3 regions of the Kitasatospora sp. NPDC059160 genome follow, and region 3 is predicted to be linked to each of the others. Evidence: riboswitches for the same ligand, from Rfam matches in the RefSeq annotation. Region 3 holds a riboswitch; each other region holds the start of a gene.
What was found. A riboswitch is a leader RNA that binds a small molecule or an ion and turns the genes downstream of it on or off. The one in region 3 is predicted to bind S-adenosylmethionine.

Region 1 (4,941 bases), on a different contig from region 3:
GTCGGCGTCGCTTAGCGCGGCGCAGACCCAGACGGCGGTGGGGTCGTCGATCGCGGACAGGCCGGAGACCAGGCCCCCGCCGCCGCGGCGCAGGGTCAGCGTGCCGTCGTCGGCGGTGCCGAAGGACACCGGTCCCCGGTTGGAGGCCACCAGGACGGGGGCGGTTCCGGTCGCACTCGAACGTTCGGTCGTGAGATCGCCCATGGTTGGGATGTTGCCGGGGGGTCGGGGCGGCAAACCCGTCAGCGGCGGGTGGCGTATTCCGGGACGGTGTGCATCGGGGGGCGTTCCAGGGCCGTCACGGGGTGGGTGTGGGCGGTGAAGGCGCGGGTGTGGGGGTCGCGGGTGAACTGGGTGAGGTGGGGGTGGACGAGGTCGGCGGAGGCCTTGAGGCGGTGGGAGCGGTCGAGGCGTTCCAGGGCGGTGCGGTAGATGGTGGCGGCCATCCGGCCGAGGGCCTGGCCGTCCTGGTGGCGGTGGTGCCGCACGCCGACGTCGACCTGGGCCAGCGCGTCGAGGCCGACCTGGTCCAGGGCGTCGACCAGGAGGCCGAGTTCGACGCCGTAGCCGGTGGGGAAGGGCAGCCGTTCGAGCAGTGAGCGGCGGGCCGCGTACTCGCCGCCGAGGGGCTGGACGAAGCCGGCGAGTTCCGGCCAGTGGAGGTTGAGCAGGGGGCGGGCGACGAGTTCGGTGACCCGGCCGCCGCCGGCCGGGACGATCGCGCCGCTTTCGGTCTCGAGCGGGCGGTCGTACATGGCCTTGACCAGGTGGATGTCGGGGTCGGTGAGCAGCGGGCCGACGATGCCGGAGACGAAGGCCGGGTCGAACTCGCGCAGGTCGGCGTCGATGAAGCAGACGATGTCGCCGTGGGTGACCAGCAGGGAGCGCCAGAGCACCTCGCCCTTGCCGGGGACGGCGGGCAGCCGGGGGAGGATCCGGTCGCGGTGTTCCACCCGGGCGCCGGCCTCGGCGGCGAAGGCGGCGGTGGCGTCGGTGGAGCCGGAGTCGACCACGACGAGTTCGTCGACGAGCGGGATCCGGTCCATGAGCTCGCGCCGGACGGTGCGGACGATGTCGCCGACGGTGGCCTCCTCGTCGAGGGCGGGGAGGACGACGCTGACCGTCCGGCCGGTGCGCCGTTTGGCGGCGAGGAGGGCGTCGACCGGCCGCTCGGCCGCGCTCCACGAGCGGCGGCGGAGCCAGGACGCCGCCTGTGGGAGGAGGGCGTGGGTCGGTTCGGCGGGCACGGTGACTCTCCTCGGCGGGATCGGGTGGGACGGGTCATCTCGCTTGGCGGACGGTCCCGTTCAGGGTTGGCGCCTTCGGATACAGTCTTCGTACAGCGGTCGGACCTTTGCACGCCGGGGTCGCCGCTGCGCACCACCACAATTTCACAAGCTCATCCAGAGGGACTGAGGGAACGGCCCGTTGACGTCCCGGCAACCTTCTCGCTCGGCTGTCGTTGACAGGCCCCGGCGGGACAGGTGCCAATTCCGGCCTGTGGCGCGACCGCGCCGCGGGGAAGATGAGGAGAGAGGCCTCCGCCATCATGGCTATCGACATCGCCGCACCTGTTTCCGTCGACCTCGGCCCCGCCGCCGCCCTGTCCTGTCGGGAGTGCGGAACCCGCTTCCCGCTCGGCCCCAGCTTCGCCTGTGTGGAGTGCTTCGGGCCGCTGGAGATCGCCTACGAGTTCGGCGGCGAGCGCGCCGAGGAGCTGCGCAGGCGGATCGAGTCCGGCCCCGCGTCCATCTGGCGGTACGCGCCGCTGCTGCCGGTGCCGGCCGACGTCGCCTCGAAGCCCAACCTGAACCCCGGCTGGACCCCGCTGGTGAAGGCGGACAACCTGGGCCGGGAGCTCGGGTTCACCGCGCAGCTGCACGTCAAGGACGACTCGGGCAACCCGACGCACTCGTTCAAGGACCGGGTGGTGGCCTGCGCGATCGAGGCGGCCCGGGCGTTCGGCTACACCACGCTGTCCTGCTCGTCGACCGGCAACCTGGCCGGTGCGGTGGGTGCGGCGGCGGCCCGGGCCGGGTTCCGCTCCTGCGTGTTCATCCCGCACGACCTGGAGCAGGGCAAGGTCGTGATGGCCGGGGTGTACGGCGGTGAGCTGGTCGGCATCGAGGGCAACTACGACGACGTGAACCGGTTCTGCTCGGAGCTGATCGGGGACCCGGCCGGCGAGGGCTGGGGCTTCGTCAACGTCAATCTGCGGCCGTACTACGGCGAGGGCTCCAAGACGCTGGCGTACGAGATCTGCGAGCAGCTCGGCTGGCGGCTGCCGGAGCAGATCGTCATCCCGATCGCCTCGGGCTCGCAGCTGACGAAGATCGACAAGGGTCTGCAGGAGCTGATCAAGCTGGGCCTGGTGGAGGACCGGCCGTACCGGATCTTCGGCGCCCAGGCGGAGGGCTGCTCGCCGGTGTCGGCGGCGTTCAAGGCCGGCCGGGACGTGATCAGGCCGGTGAAGCCGGACACCATCGCCAAGTCGCTGGCGATCGGCAACCCGGCGGACGGCCCGTACGTGCTGGACATCGCCCGCCGGACCGGCGGCGCGGTGGAGGACGTCACGGACGCGGAGGTGGTGGCGGCGATCCGGCTGCTGGCCCGGACCGAGGGGATCTTCGCGGAGACCGCGGGCGGGGTGACCGTCGGTGTGCTGAAGAAGCTCGTGGAGACCGGTCAGCTGGACCCGTCCAAGGAGACCGTCGCGATCAACACCGGGGACGGCCTGAAGACGCTGGACGCCGTCTCCGAGGCGGGCATGACCGCCGTCATCCGCCCGACGCTGGACTCCTTCCACGCCGCCGGCCTCGCGTCCGTCTGATCCACCCCCCACCCCGCTAGGAGAGTCATGAGCGCCAACGTCCGCATCCCCACCATCCTGCGCACCTACACCGGCGGTGCGGCCGAGGTGCCCGCCGAGGGGGCCACCCTGGGCGAGGTCATCGCCGACCTGGAGCGCAACCACGCGGGCATCGCGGCCCGGATCCTGGACGACACCGGCAAGCTGCGCCGCTTCGTCAACGTGTACGTGAACGACGACGACGTGCGGTTCGCCGAGGGCCTGGCGACCGGGATCGCGGACGGTGCGAGCGTTTCGATCATTCCGGCGGTGGCCGGCGGCTGCTGAGCCGTTCCCGCTTCCCGGCCGTCCGCGCGTACGGAATTCCGCTCTCCGTACGCGCGGACGGCCGTCGGCATTTCGGTGGGAATATTTTCGGTCCGAGTCGGAGTAGAGTGTGGCTCTGCTGGGAACAGGGCTTCCCCTTCCGGCGGTGGGTGCTTCGCCGGAGCCCGTCCGGGCGCTGAGACCGGCCCGGGGCCCGGGCGGTGAAACATGTCAGGCAGATGTCAGAATTCCTGCAGGCATTTGAGTAATTCGTCCGCTATGTCCGGCGCTAATTGCCGATTTCCTCCCGGTTTGTTCGCTCTTGTCTCTCGACGGGGCTGCGGAATTCCCGGCGGCGGACCCTGTTGCAGAGGGCGTCGATCCGGATACATTCAGCGGCGGTCGACGTAATCAACCGCTCACGGAAGCCGTCCGGCGCCCCCGTGCGGAGGATTGCGGCGTGCACGGCTGCGTCCAGGGGGGGTTCCCCGGGCCGGCCTTCAAACCAGACCCGGGCCCGCGACCTGCTGGCCCGTGAAGGGCCAGCACAGCACTAGGGGAGTTTGGAATGGCTCAGGGCACCGTCAAGTGGTTCAACGCGGAGAAGGGCTACGGCTTCATCGCGGTCGACGGTGGTGCGGACGTCTTCGTCCACTACAGCGCGATCCAGATGGACGGCTACCGCACCCTCGAGGAGGGCCAGCGGGTCGAGTTCGAGATCTCCCAGGGACAGAAGGGCCCGCAGGCGGACATGGTCCGCGCGGCGGTCTGACCTCTTCCGGAACCCAGGAGCTCGGCGCGGCCCACGGCTGGTGACCACTCGCTTCTCGACGGGCCCGTACGACACGCGTCGTACGGGCCCGTTCGCGTTCCCGCGCCGGGCCGTCCGGGGTGCCGGGCGGGGGCGGGCGGAGGTGGGCGGCGGCTCGCGGGTCGGCCGTGGGGCTTGCACTCGACCACCCGGAGTGCTAATCATTGGCGTTAGCACTCACAGTGTGAGAGTGACAGCGGACCGGGTCGGTGAGGCCCCCGGGAGCGGCAGGGGAATGGACCTCCGCACACCAGGGCCGTCCGTCGCGGGCACCCCTTGGTCCGAGCAGTCGACCGTGTCCCGGAGGACCACTTCTGATGGCCAAGATCATCGCCTTTGATGAGGAAGCTCGCCGCGGCCTTGAGCGTGGCATGAACCAGCTCGCCGACGCGGTGAAGGTCACGCTCGGCCCCAAGGGCCGCAACGTCGTGCTGGAGAAGAAGTGGGGCGCCCCCACGATCACCAACGACGGTGTCTCCATCGCCAAGGAGATCGAGCTCGAGGACCCCTACGAGAAGATCGGCGCGGAGCTCGTCAAGGAGGTCGCCAAGAAGACGGACGACGTCGCGGGTGACGGCACCACCACCGCCACCGTGCTCGCCCAGGCCCTGGTTCGCGAGGGTCTGCGCAACGTCGCCGCCGGCGCCAACCCGATGGCCCTCAAGCGCGGTATCGAGAAGGCCGTGGCCGCCGTCTCGGACCAGCTGCTGGCCCAGGCCAAGGACGTGGAGACCAAGGAGCAGATCGCCTCCACCGCCTCCATCTCCGCCGCTGACACCCAGATCGGCGAGCTCATCGCCGAGGCCATGGACAAGGTCGGCAAGGAAGGCGTCATCACCGTCGAGGAGAGCAACACCTTCGGTCTGGAGCTCGAGCTCACCGAGGGCATGCGCTTCGACAAGGGCTACATCTCCGCCTACTTCGCCACCGACCTGGAGCGCATGGAGGCGACGTTCGAGGACCCGTACATCCTCATCGCCAACTCCAAGATCGGCTCGGTCAAGGACCTGCTCCC
Region 2 (4,941 bases), on a different contig from region 3:
CCGGGCGTGGCCCACACCGAGACCCAGATCGCCTTCCGCACCTACTCCCAGCACGACCTGGAAGCGGCCTTCGCCCTCGGCCTGGACGAGTAGGACTCAGCTCGCGCGACGCGTGTCGGCGACGCAACGGCCGCCCTCGTTGCGGTAGTTCCACGCCGCGCCGTCCGAGACCAGCTCGCGGACCGCGGCCAGGAAGCGCTCGACGTGCTCGTCCGGCGTGCCGGCGCCGAAGCTCACCCGGATCGCGTTCAGGCTGCGCTCACCGGGCAGCGAGGGCTCGGGCGCCCCGCACTCGGAGGGCGCCACGTCCTCGTCCCCGAGCAGGGTGCGCACCAGCGGGTGGGCGCAGAACAGCCCGTCGCGCACGCCGATGCCGTACTCGGCGGACAGCGCGGCCGAGAAGTGCGAGCTGTTCCAGCCCTGGACGACGAAGGACAGCACGCCCACCCGGGCCGAGCCGGCCCCGAACAGGTTCAGCACCCGGACCTCGGGGATCTCCGCCAGCCCCGCCGTCAGCCGCTCGACCAGCTCCCGCTCCCGGGCCTCCAGCGCGTCGAAGCCGGCCTCGGTGAGCGCCCGACAGGCCGAGGCGATCGCGTAGGCGCCGATGACGTTGGGCGAGCCGGCCTCGTGCCGGGCCGGGCCGGTGTGCCACTGCACCGCCACCGAGCCGTCCAGCTCCCGGGCCACCGTCCGGGTCGCCCCGCCGCCGGCCAGGTAGGGCTCGGCCGCGTCCAGCCAGTCGGAGCGCCCGGCCAGCACCCCGGCGCCGAACGGCGCGTACAGCTTGTGGCCGGAGAAGGCGATCCAGTCGACGCCCAGTTCGCGCACCGAGACCCGGTGGTGCGGGGCCAGCTGGGCGGCGTCCAGCACCACCCGGGCGCCGTACCGGTGCGCGGTCCCGGTCAGTTCGGCGACCGGCCACAGCTCGCCGGTCACGTTGGAGGCGCCGGTGACGCACAGCAGCTTCGGGCCCTCCGGCGCCGCGGCCAGCGCCTCCTCCAGCGCGGCCACCGCCTCGGCCCGCGAGCGCGGCGCCCGCAGGTAGCAGACCTCCAGCCCGGCGTGCGCCCACGGCAGCAGCGAGGCGTGGTGCTCGGTCTCGAAGGCGAACACCCGGGTGCCGGCCGGGACGGCGGCGGCCAGCAGGTTGAGCGAGTCGGTGGTGGCGCGGGTGAAGACCACCTGGTCGCCCTCGCGCAGGTCGAGGAACTCGGCGACGGTCCGGCGGCTCTGCTCGAACAGGTCGGTGGACAGCTGGGAGAGGTAGCCGGCGCCGCGGTGCACGCTGCCGTAGTAGGGGGCGTAGGCGGCGACGTCGTCCCACACCCGCTGGAGGGCCGGCGCGCTGGCCGCGTAGTCGAGAGCCGCGTAGCCGACCTTCTCACCGCTGACGAGCGGGACCTCGACGTCGTGGCCGAGGACGGCGAGCGGGGCGGTGGTTCCGAGGGAGAGGGACATGAGGATGCACTCCTTCACGGGTAAGGGACCCCGGGAGTGCTGATCGTCCGGTGTCCGCGCTTGTCGCGCGGACGGCTTGCCCGGCGACCCGGTCCTCACCCAGGGCACCCCGCCACGGACGGAGGGTTGCCGGACAGCGAGCTGGGGCTTCGCGCTGTCACTCATGACCTGGCGAAGACTCTAGGTCGGGTACGTCGGAGGGTCAAACAGGCATCCACCATCCGGACAGCCTCCTCCGCGCGCCCCTCCGGCTCGGGGCGGGCGGCCGGAGGGCCCGTGCCGACGCGTCGACACGGGCCCTCAACTACCCGCTCAGATCCGGCTGGTGGCCTCGGACCAGCGCCGCAGCAGGTCCTGCGCCCGGCCGGAGTCGATCGCCTCGGCCGCCCGCACCATGCCCGCCGCGAGCTGCTCCGCCAGCGGGGCGTCGCCCAGCTCCAGCGCGACCAGCGCCGCCGCCGTGTTCAGCAGGACGGCGTCCCGCACCGGCCCGCGCTCCCCGGCCAGCAGTCGGCGCGCGACCTCGGCGTTGTACGCGGCGTCGGCCCCGCGCAGCGCCTCGATGCCGACCAGCTCGATGCCGACGTCCCGCGGGTCGAACGTGGTCTCGGTGACCACGCCGTCGCGCACCACCCAGACCCGCGAGGTGGTGGTGATGGTCAGCTCGTCCAACCCGTCGTCGCCGCGGAACACCAGCGCGGTCGCCCCGCGCCGGGCGAGCACCCCGGCGATCAGCCCGGCCAGCCGGGTGTCGAAGCAGCCGATGGCGTGCGAGGTGACCTTCGCCGGGTTGGTCAGCGGGCCGAGGATGTTGAAGGCGGTGGGCACCCCGAGGTCGCGCCGCGCGGTGGCGGCGTGCCGCATCGAGGGGTGGAACTTCGCCGCGAAGCAGAAGGTGAGCCCGACCTCCTCGGCCACCTGGGCCACCCGCCGGGAGGAGAGGTCGAGTGCCACCCCGAGCTTCTCCAGCACGTCCGAGGAGCCGCTGGACGAGGAGGCCGCCCGGTTGCCGTGCTTGACCACCTTGGCCCCGGCCGCCGCGGCGACGATCGCCGACATGGTCGAGATGTTGACGGTCTTCGCCCGGTCCCCGCCCGTGCCGACGATGTCGACCGCCGGGCCGGGGATGTCCAGCGGCTCGGCGTGGTCGTACATCGCGTCCACCAGGCCGGCGATCTCGTCGACCGTCTCGCCCTTGGCCCGCAGCGCCACCATGAACCCGGCCACCTGGACGGGGGACGCCTCGCCGCTCATGATCCGGTCCATCGCCCACGCGGTGGACGAGCGGTCGAGGTCCTCCCCCTTCAACAGAGCCGCCAGGATGTCCGGCCAGGTGCGGACCACCTGCGCGGGGTCGGTACCACCGTTCGCAGGGTTCACGTTCACCATGGCTGACTCCAGCTGTAGTCGGTTCCCCCGCGCCGGGGGGACGTCCGTACGGATGGAGCCAGCCTATCGAGCGGCGGGGTGCCGACGGCGCCCCCTTCTCCAGGACTGAGACGGCACCGCTCAGCGCGTGGCCGGGGCCCGCTTGGCCAGCCGGGCCCGCAGCAGGGTGGCGACCGCCTCGGCCAGCGCCACCGGCTCGACCGGGTGGGAGATCGCGGCATCGGCCCGGCTCCAGGCGGCGAGCCAGGAGTCCTGCGGCCGGCCGATCAGCACCAGCACCGGCGGGCACCCGTAGATCTCGTCCTTGAGCTGGCGCCCGAGGCCGAGGCCGCCGGCCGGCACCGCCTCGCCGTCCAGCACGCACAGGTCGACGCCGCCCTTCTCCAGCGCCTTGATCACCGCGGGGGTGGTCGCGCATTCGAGGTAGGACAGCTCCGGAAGATCCTCGGCGGGGCGACGGCCGAGCGCCGTCAGCACCTGCTCGCGGGTGTTGCGGTCGTCGCTGTAGACGAGGACGGTGAGCGTCTCGTCGGTCGTGTACGCCATGGACCCTGCTCCCTCAAGTGTGATCCGGACCACGTTCACCTGATCCGGATGCTACTCCCGTTTCCCCCGTCGCCGGTCCCCCTCGCGCACGTTCCCCCTCAAGCCGCCGCGCCCGTGACTCACCCGCTCGGAGGACGGCCCGTCACCCGGACCCGCCCGGTCCACCCGGACGGCGGATGCGGCGCCCCGCCCCCCTACGGCAGGACACTGGGCCGACCGTGCAACGACGCGCCGGGCAACGGGGTCGCGGGCTCCTCCGAGGAACCGTCAGAAAAGGGACACGCCGCTGCTCAGCCCTCGTCCGGACCCTCCGTCGGCCTTCAAGCGGGCATACCGCACGCACCGGACACTCCGAGGGACACCCCCCGACGTGAAGACGGAATAAGGGACCGACATAATGTCCGTCGTGGCGACAGCAACAGCAACAGAAACCGGGCACGCGCACGGATCGGTCAATCGACCGAACATGGTCAGCGTCGGAACGATCGTCTGGCTCAGTTCCGAGCTGATGTTCTTCGCGGCCCTCTTCGCGATGTACTTCACGCTCCGCTCCGTCAAGGGAGCCGAGTTCTGGGCCGAGAAGGCGCACGCCCTCAACGTGACGTTCTCCTCGATCAACACCACGATCCTGGTGCTCTCCTCGCTCACCTGCCAGCTCGGCGTGTTCGCCGCCGAGCGCGGTGACGTGAAGAAGCTCCGCGGGTGGTTTGCCCTCACGTTCTTCATGGGCGCGATCTTCATCGGCGGCCAGGTCTACGAGTACACCGAGCTGGTCAAGAACGACGGCCTCTCGCTGTCCTCCGACCCGTACGGCACGGTGTTCTACCTGACCACCGGCTTCCACGGTCTGCACGTGACGGGCGGTCTGATCGCCTTCCTGCTGGTCCTGGGACGGACGTACGCAGCCAAGCGCTTCACGCACGAGCAGGCCACCGCCGCGATCGTCGTGTCCTACTACTGGCACTTCGTCGACGTCGTGTGGATCGGCCTGTTCGCGACCATCTACCTGATCAAGTAACCAGCTGATCAGGTCGCTGGCCACCGGCAGCGGCCCCCGCCCTCACCGGCGACGGGCCGCTTCTGCCGGTGCCGACGCTCCCACCGACCGACCGCGCGCGCAGCCTTGGACAGGCAACCTCGTGCCGGCCAGACCGGCCGCCGGGTGCACCCACCAGTCGACCAGATCCTGACACCGGGGTTATTCCGTGAAAAAGCTCTCCGCACGACGGCGCCACCCATTGGCGGCGCTGGTCGTCCTACTTCTCGCCCTGGCGGCAACCGGGGGGCTGTACGCCGCGTTCGCGCCCGCCGACAAGGCGCAGGCCGACGTCGCGGCGCAGTCGCTCGCGATCGATGAGGGCAAGAAGCTCTTCGCCGTGGGCTGCTCCTCCTGCCACGGCCTGAACGGCCAGGGCAGCAGCGACGGTCCGAGCCTGGTCGGCGTGGGCTCCGCCGCTGTCGACTTCCAGGTCGGCACCGGTCGCATGCCGGCCCAGCAGCCCGGTGCCCAGGTGCCGCGCAAGAAGGCCATCTACAGCCAGAGCG
Region 3 (4,941 bases):
TCCCCGAACTGCCCCAGCCGAACTCGACCCCGGCCACGGCGACCGTCGTGGTGCCCGCCGTCGTGGTCCCTGCCCTCGTGATCCCTGTCCTCGCCCGCATCCGTGTCAACTCCCCCGCCCGTACCGGATCTTGTGTCGCTCCGCATTCGTACCAGGCGCTCGGAGAAGGGGCGGTTCGACTACCTACGGAAAAGCGAGACCTAACCACCCCGATAGGTGAAGTTCCCGCTCGGTGCATTGACGGACGGACGGAGGGGCGGAGGGATGGGCAGGCGGGCGGCCGGTCGGCCGGCCGGAGGCTGGGCGACCGGCCGCACTCAGGCCCTTCCGTGAGGCTGTTCCGGTGGGCGTGACGCGTGGTCACGCGTGGTCCGGGAGTCGTGCTCCGCCGCCTCGGCGAGGCGCTTGATGTGCGCCAGCCGGCGGTCCCAGTCGGCGGCGAGCGAGGCCATCCAACGCGCCGTGGCGTCGAGCGCCGCGGGCCGCACCGTGTAGCGCACCTCGCGCCCGATGCGGTCGCCGCTCACCAGTCCGGCGGCGTCCAGGACGGCGAGGTGCTTGACCACGGCCTGGCGCGAGACGGGAAGGTGCCGGGCGAGCGTCGTCGCGGTGGCCTCGCCCTGTGCGGCGACCAGTTCGAGCAGTCGGCGTCGCGTCGGGTCGGCCAGGGCCGTGAGGACGGTGTCGACCGTCTCGGCGGCGCCGTGGGGTTCGTCGGTCACGTGGCGGGCTGTTCGGCGCGCGTCCTGAGCGCGTCGAGCTCCTGGCGCCAGCCGCCGGTGTTGTCCTCGACCGCCTTGCCGCGCAGTTCCTCGGAGCCGGCCAGTGCCGCGAAGCCGCTCTCGACCACGCGCAGCCGCGTCCTGCCGTCCTCCGGGGTCAGCGTGAACTCGACGAGGGTGCTGTTGTCCTCGCGCAGTTCCTCGCCGGGGAACGCGCTGGCCCAGCGGTAGGCCAGGTAGGTCGGCGGCTCGACCTTCTCCACGCGTACCGGGAAGTCGCCGTACTCCGGGTTCCTGGCCACCAGCTCCTCGCCCTCCCTGGCCACGGTGCCGGGCAGGCTCGCCTTGTCGGCGACCCAGAAGCCGGGCTCGGCCACCAGGGACCAGACCCGCTCCAGGGGCGCCTCGATCAGGGTCTCGCGTTCGATCCGGTCCTCGCTCATGAGGGAGCTCCTTCGCTTGCGGACAGTGGATGCAACTCCAGAGTTGCACGTCGCACCGCCGGGTGCAACCCGAGGGTTGCGCCTCGCGAGGGCTCGTCGCGGAGGAGCTCGGCCCTCGCCCTGCCGCGCCCGGCCGGCTACCGCCCGGGGGTGGCCTCCTCGATGGCCGTGAGCAGGCGGGTGTGGACGGCGGTGGCGGCGGCGCGGGTGGCCGGGTCCTGGTCCTTCAACAACGGGGTGATCAGCTCGGCGGCCGCGGCGAGGACCGGCACGGGCACGGTCGCCTCGCGCAGGTGGAGGAGCTGGGAGGCGGCCCGCTCGCCGGGCGTGGCCTGGGTGCGGGCGTCGGGGATGAGGGCGGTGAGGCCCCGGGGGAGCGGCTGAGTGCTGGTCACCCGCCCCATTCTTCCGTGCCCCGACGGCTGCCGGCCCCATGGCCAGCCCCCATGGCCGGTCGGCACGGCCGGTCGGTGGCGGCCGCGCGGGCAGGCCCCGGTCGAGATAACTCCTCGTCGGGCGAAGCGCCCGATGCCATGCTGTGCGAATGTCTGACGCATCGTATGAAGAGAATGTCGCTCCGATACCCGCCACGGAGGCGGCTCCGCCGGAGCCTGCGCAGGAGCCCCGGCTCCGGCCCTGGAAGGCCCCGGCGGTGTTCGCGGCTGCCGGACTCGTGGTCGGCGCCGGCGCCGTCGGACTGGCCTGGGGCCTGTCCGGACTTGGGGACGACGAGCCCTTCACGCTGGTGGGCCAGGCACGGATCAGCACCTCCGACCCCACCAAGTCGGGTACCTGCAACGGTGCCAGGGGCTTGGATGACGTGGACAAGGACGCCCTGGTGACCGTTCGCGACGCGGCGGGCCGGGTGGTGGCGACCGGCACCCTGGGGCAGGGCGAGTACCACGACTCCGCCTGCCGGTTCCCGATCGTGCTGCCCGACGTGCCGGGCGGTTCGGACTCCTACTCGGTGCAGGTGCTCTGGCACCCGAGGACGAAGGTCACGAACGAAGAGGCGCGGACGGGCGGCCTCGTGATCGATCTCAAGTGATCGGTCTGCACTGATCGGCCCCAAGTGACCGGCCCCAACTGACCGGCTCCAACTGATCGGTCCCGACTGATCGATCCGGAGTAGCGGCCACGGCGGGTGACGTCAGTCCTCGAACACCCGCCTCAACTTCCCGAGTGCGGACTCGATCTCCGCCATGTCCGCGGCCGAGAGCTTCGCGACGTAGGCGTCGTGGAGCTCCCGCTCGTACCGGAGTAGGGCCTGCCGGTAGGCCGCGCCGCGGGCCTCCAGGCGGAGGACGTGGACGCGTCCGTCCTGGGGGCTGCGCTGCCGGGAGAGGTAGCCGTCCTCCTCCAGGCGCGCCAGGTGCTGGCTGACGGCGCCCCTGGACACGCCCAGGCGCTCGGCCAGGTCCTTGGGGGTGATGCCCGGGTCGGCCACGATCCGCCCGAGCACGAGGTGCTGTTGGGCGGTGAGCCCGAAGTCGCCGTAGCGGGGCGCGTGCCGTTCCGAGAGGAGCCACAGGTCCGCGAAGAGCCGGTCGATCCGGGTGATGCGGGCGTGCAGGTCGGCGCTGTCGGGTCTTTCTCCGGTGTCCATCGGGCCCGTCAGTCCGTGGTCGGCGGCTGCTCGGCGGCGCGGCTGCGCCTCCTGAGCCCCAGGCGGGACCGGACTGCCCGGACGGCCTCCTTGCCGACGCCCGCCATGCCGATGAGGGCGCAGGTCTCGGCGACCACGAGCGTCCCGCCGAAGGCGGCGGCCTTGGTGCCGGACTCCAGCGGGAGGAAGAGGATGACGAGGACGGCCACGTAGGTCAGGGCGCTCAGGACGAGGAGCGCGATGCCGATCCTGAACCTGAGCGGCTTCTTCGGGGGTGCTGAGGTCGCCGGGGTCGCAGTCATGGAAATAGTTTAGAAATCTAAATCATCCGTGGTCAAGGACCCCGGCGGCTCCGGGTCGAGGGGCGGTCGGGAAAGGGTTTGGCGGGGCGGCCGGGAAATCTTGTATGGTTCTTCGCGAATCATCCAGAGGGGTGGAGGGACCGGCCCTACGAAGCCCCGGCAACTCCCCGTTCGATCCGGCGTCCGAAGTACGCGCCGTGCCGTCCGGGGTCAGTGCCAACTCCGGCCTGTCGCCAACGTGGCGCGGGGAAGATGAGGAGACACGGTGCTCTCAGTGCTGTCCTTCGCCCGGGCGCTTCCCGCCCCGGCCCTTTCGCGTACCCGTTTCGTGCTCGGCGCAGGCGATCTGCTGTTCCCGCAGGCCTGTTTCCGCTGACCACCCCGCTCCCACCCCACCGGAGCGCCCGTGAGCCGTACCCACCCGTCGCTCACGGGATCTGAGACTGGAGTACCCGTCCATGGAGAACACGAGCGGCGTCGGCGTGCTCGACAAGATCACCTCGATCCTCGGCACCCTGGAGGCCGGTCCGGCCACCTTGGCCGGGCTGGTCGACGCCACCGGGCTGGCCCGGCCGACCGCCCACCGGATCGCCGTCGCACTGGAGCACCACCGGCTGCTCGGCCGGGACCTCCAGGGCCGGTTCGTCCTCGGCCCGCGGCTCGCCGAGCTCTCGGCGGCGGCCGGTGAGGACCGCCTGCTGGCCGCGGCGGGCACGGTCCTCACCCACCTGCGCGACGTCACCGGCGAGACCGCCCAGCTGTACCGTCGGCAGGGCGAGGTCCGGATCTGCGTGGCGGCCGCCGAACGCCTCTTCGGCCTGCGGGACACCGTGCCGGTGGGCCTCGCGCTGCCGATGAAGGTCGGGTCCGCCGCCCAGGTCCTGCTGGCCTGGGAGGAGCCCGAGCGGCTCCACCGCGGACTCCAGGGCGCCCGGTTCACCGCCACCGCGCTGAGCGGGGTGCGGCGCCGGGGGTGGGCCCAGTCGATCGGCGAGCGCGAGCCCGGCGTGGCCTCCGTCTCCGCGCCCGTGCGGGGCCCGGCCGGCCGGGTGGTGGCCGCCGTTTCCGTCTCGGGGCCGATCGAACGGCTCAGCCGGCACCCGGGGGCCCGCCTCTCCCAGGCCGTCATCGAGGCGGCGGGCCACCTCACGGACGCACTGAACAGGCCCTGACCGGGCGGTCGGCTGACGTGGGGTGACCGGCCCGGGGCCCGGCCCGGACCGGACCCGAGCGCTCGGGTCCGGGCGGCCGCCGGCGCGGAGCTCCTCCGCGCCGGCAGCCGCCGGTCGGGTCAGCGCCGCAGGTGCTGCACGGCGCGCGGGTCGGCGGCGGGCGCCCCGGTGCGCACCGCCCCGGTGGTCGGTGCGGCCGCACCCGGGCTGCGCAGGGTGTCCGGCCGGAAGCGGCCGCTGTACACGTCGGTGGAGTTCAGCGGGGCGCCGCTGTTGGCGGTCACCAGCACCGGGCGGATCCGGTGGCCGTCGGTGATCAGGGCCTGGTAGTCGCCGAGGAAGTGGCCCCCGGCGTACGGCGCCTGGAGCCAGTCGAAGACCGGCGAGATCTGCCGCTCGACCGGACTGTTCTCGCCGCCGCGCGGGAAGCTGAGCAGCCAGGCGGCGGTGGGCAGCGTGGTGGTGTCGTCCGGGGTGAGGTAGCGCAGGTCGTAGTAGCTGACGGCGACGGTGCCGTCGGCCGTCACGGTGATCGACGGGGTGAACGCCGGCGCTCCCGGGGCCTGGTTGAGCCGGGTCGGGCCGCTCCAGGTCCGGCCGCCGTCGGTGGAGTGCACCAGCTGGATCGCGTCGTACCTGCCGCCGGTGGACTCCGAGCCCTCATAGGCGAGGTACAGCTCGCCGGTCTGCGGGTCG

Region 1: linked by a shared signal. The riboswitch ahead of thrC (threonine synthase) and the one ahead of ACFXOZ_RS01480 (IclR family transcriptional regulator) in region 3 are both predicted to bind S-adenosylmethionine.
Region 2: linked by a shared signal. The riboswitch ahead of ACFXOZ_RS28155 (aminotransferase class V-fold PLP-dependent enzyme) and the one ahead of ACFXOZ_RS01480 (IclR family transcriptional regulator) in region 3 are both predicted to bind S-adenosylmethionine.

Annotation. Positions count from the first base shown of each region.
Region 1 is NZ_JBHZCN010000084.1:2,300-7,240, forward strand. Features, by position in the region: gene ACFXOZ_RS30230 (trehalose-6-phosphate synthase) at 1-204, opposite strand, end outside; gene ACFXOZ_RS30235 (glucosyl-3-phosphoglycerate synthase) at 243-1,247, opposite strand; SAM riboswitch class I at 1,397-1,532, shown strand; gene thrC (threonine synthase) at 1,550-2,830, shown strand; gene ACFXOZ_RS30245 (MoaD/ThiS family protein) at 2,858-3,136, shown strand; gene ACFXOZ_RS30250 (cold-shock protein) at 3,684-3,887, shown strand; gene groL (chaperonin GroEL) at 4,244-4,941, shown strand, end outside.
Region 2 is NZ_JBHZCN010000074.1:3,837-8,777, reverse strand. Features, by position in the region: gene ACFXOZ_RS28160 (Lrp/AsnC ligand binding domain-containing protein) at 1-93, shown strand, start outside; gene ACFXOZ_RS28155 (aminotransferase class V-fold PLP-dependent enzyme) at 97-1,461, opposite strand; SAM riboswitch class IV at 1,513-1,630, opposite strand; gene trpD (anthranilate phosphoribosyltransferase) at 1,774-2,850, opposite strand; gene ACFXOZ_RS28145 (hypothetical protein) at 2,971-3,396, opposite strand; gene ACFXOZ_RS28140 (heme-copper oxidase subunit III) at 3,794-4,414, shown strand; gene ACFXOZ_RS28135 (c-type cytochrome) at 4,602-4,941, shown strand, end outside.
Region 3 is NZ_JBHZCN010000002.1:97,920-102,860, forward strand. Features, by position in the region: gene ACFXOZ_RS01445 (hydroxymethylcytosylglucuronate/cytosylglucuronate synthase) at 1-100, opposite strand, end outside; gene ACFXOZ_RS01450 (ArsR/SmtB family transcription factor) at 318-722, opposite strand; gene ACFXOZ_RS01455 (SRPBCC domain-containing protein) at 719-1,165, opposite strand; gene ACFXOZ_RS01460 (hypothetical protein) at 1,303-1,560, opposite strand; gene ACFXOZ_RS01465 (hypothetical protein) at 1,818-2,213, shown strand; gene ACFXOZ_RS01470 (MarR family winged helix-turn-helix transcriptional regulator) at 2,316-2,771, opposite strand; gene ACFXOZ_RS01475 (transporter suffix domain-containing protein) at 2,780-3,073, opposite strand; SAM riboswitch class I at 3,190-3,332, shown strand; gene ACFXOZ_RS01480 (IclR family transcriptional regulator) at 3,532-4,245, shown strand; gene ACFXOZ_RS01485 (neuraminidase (sialidase)) at 4,365-4,941, opposite strand, start outside.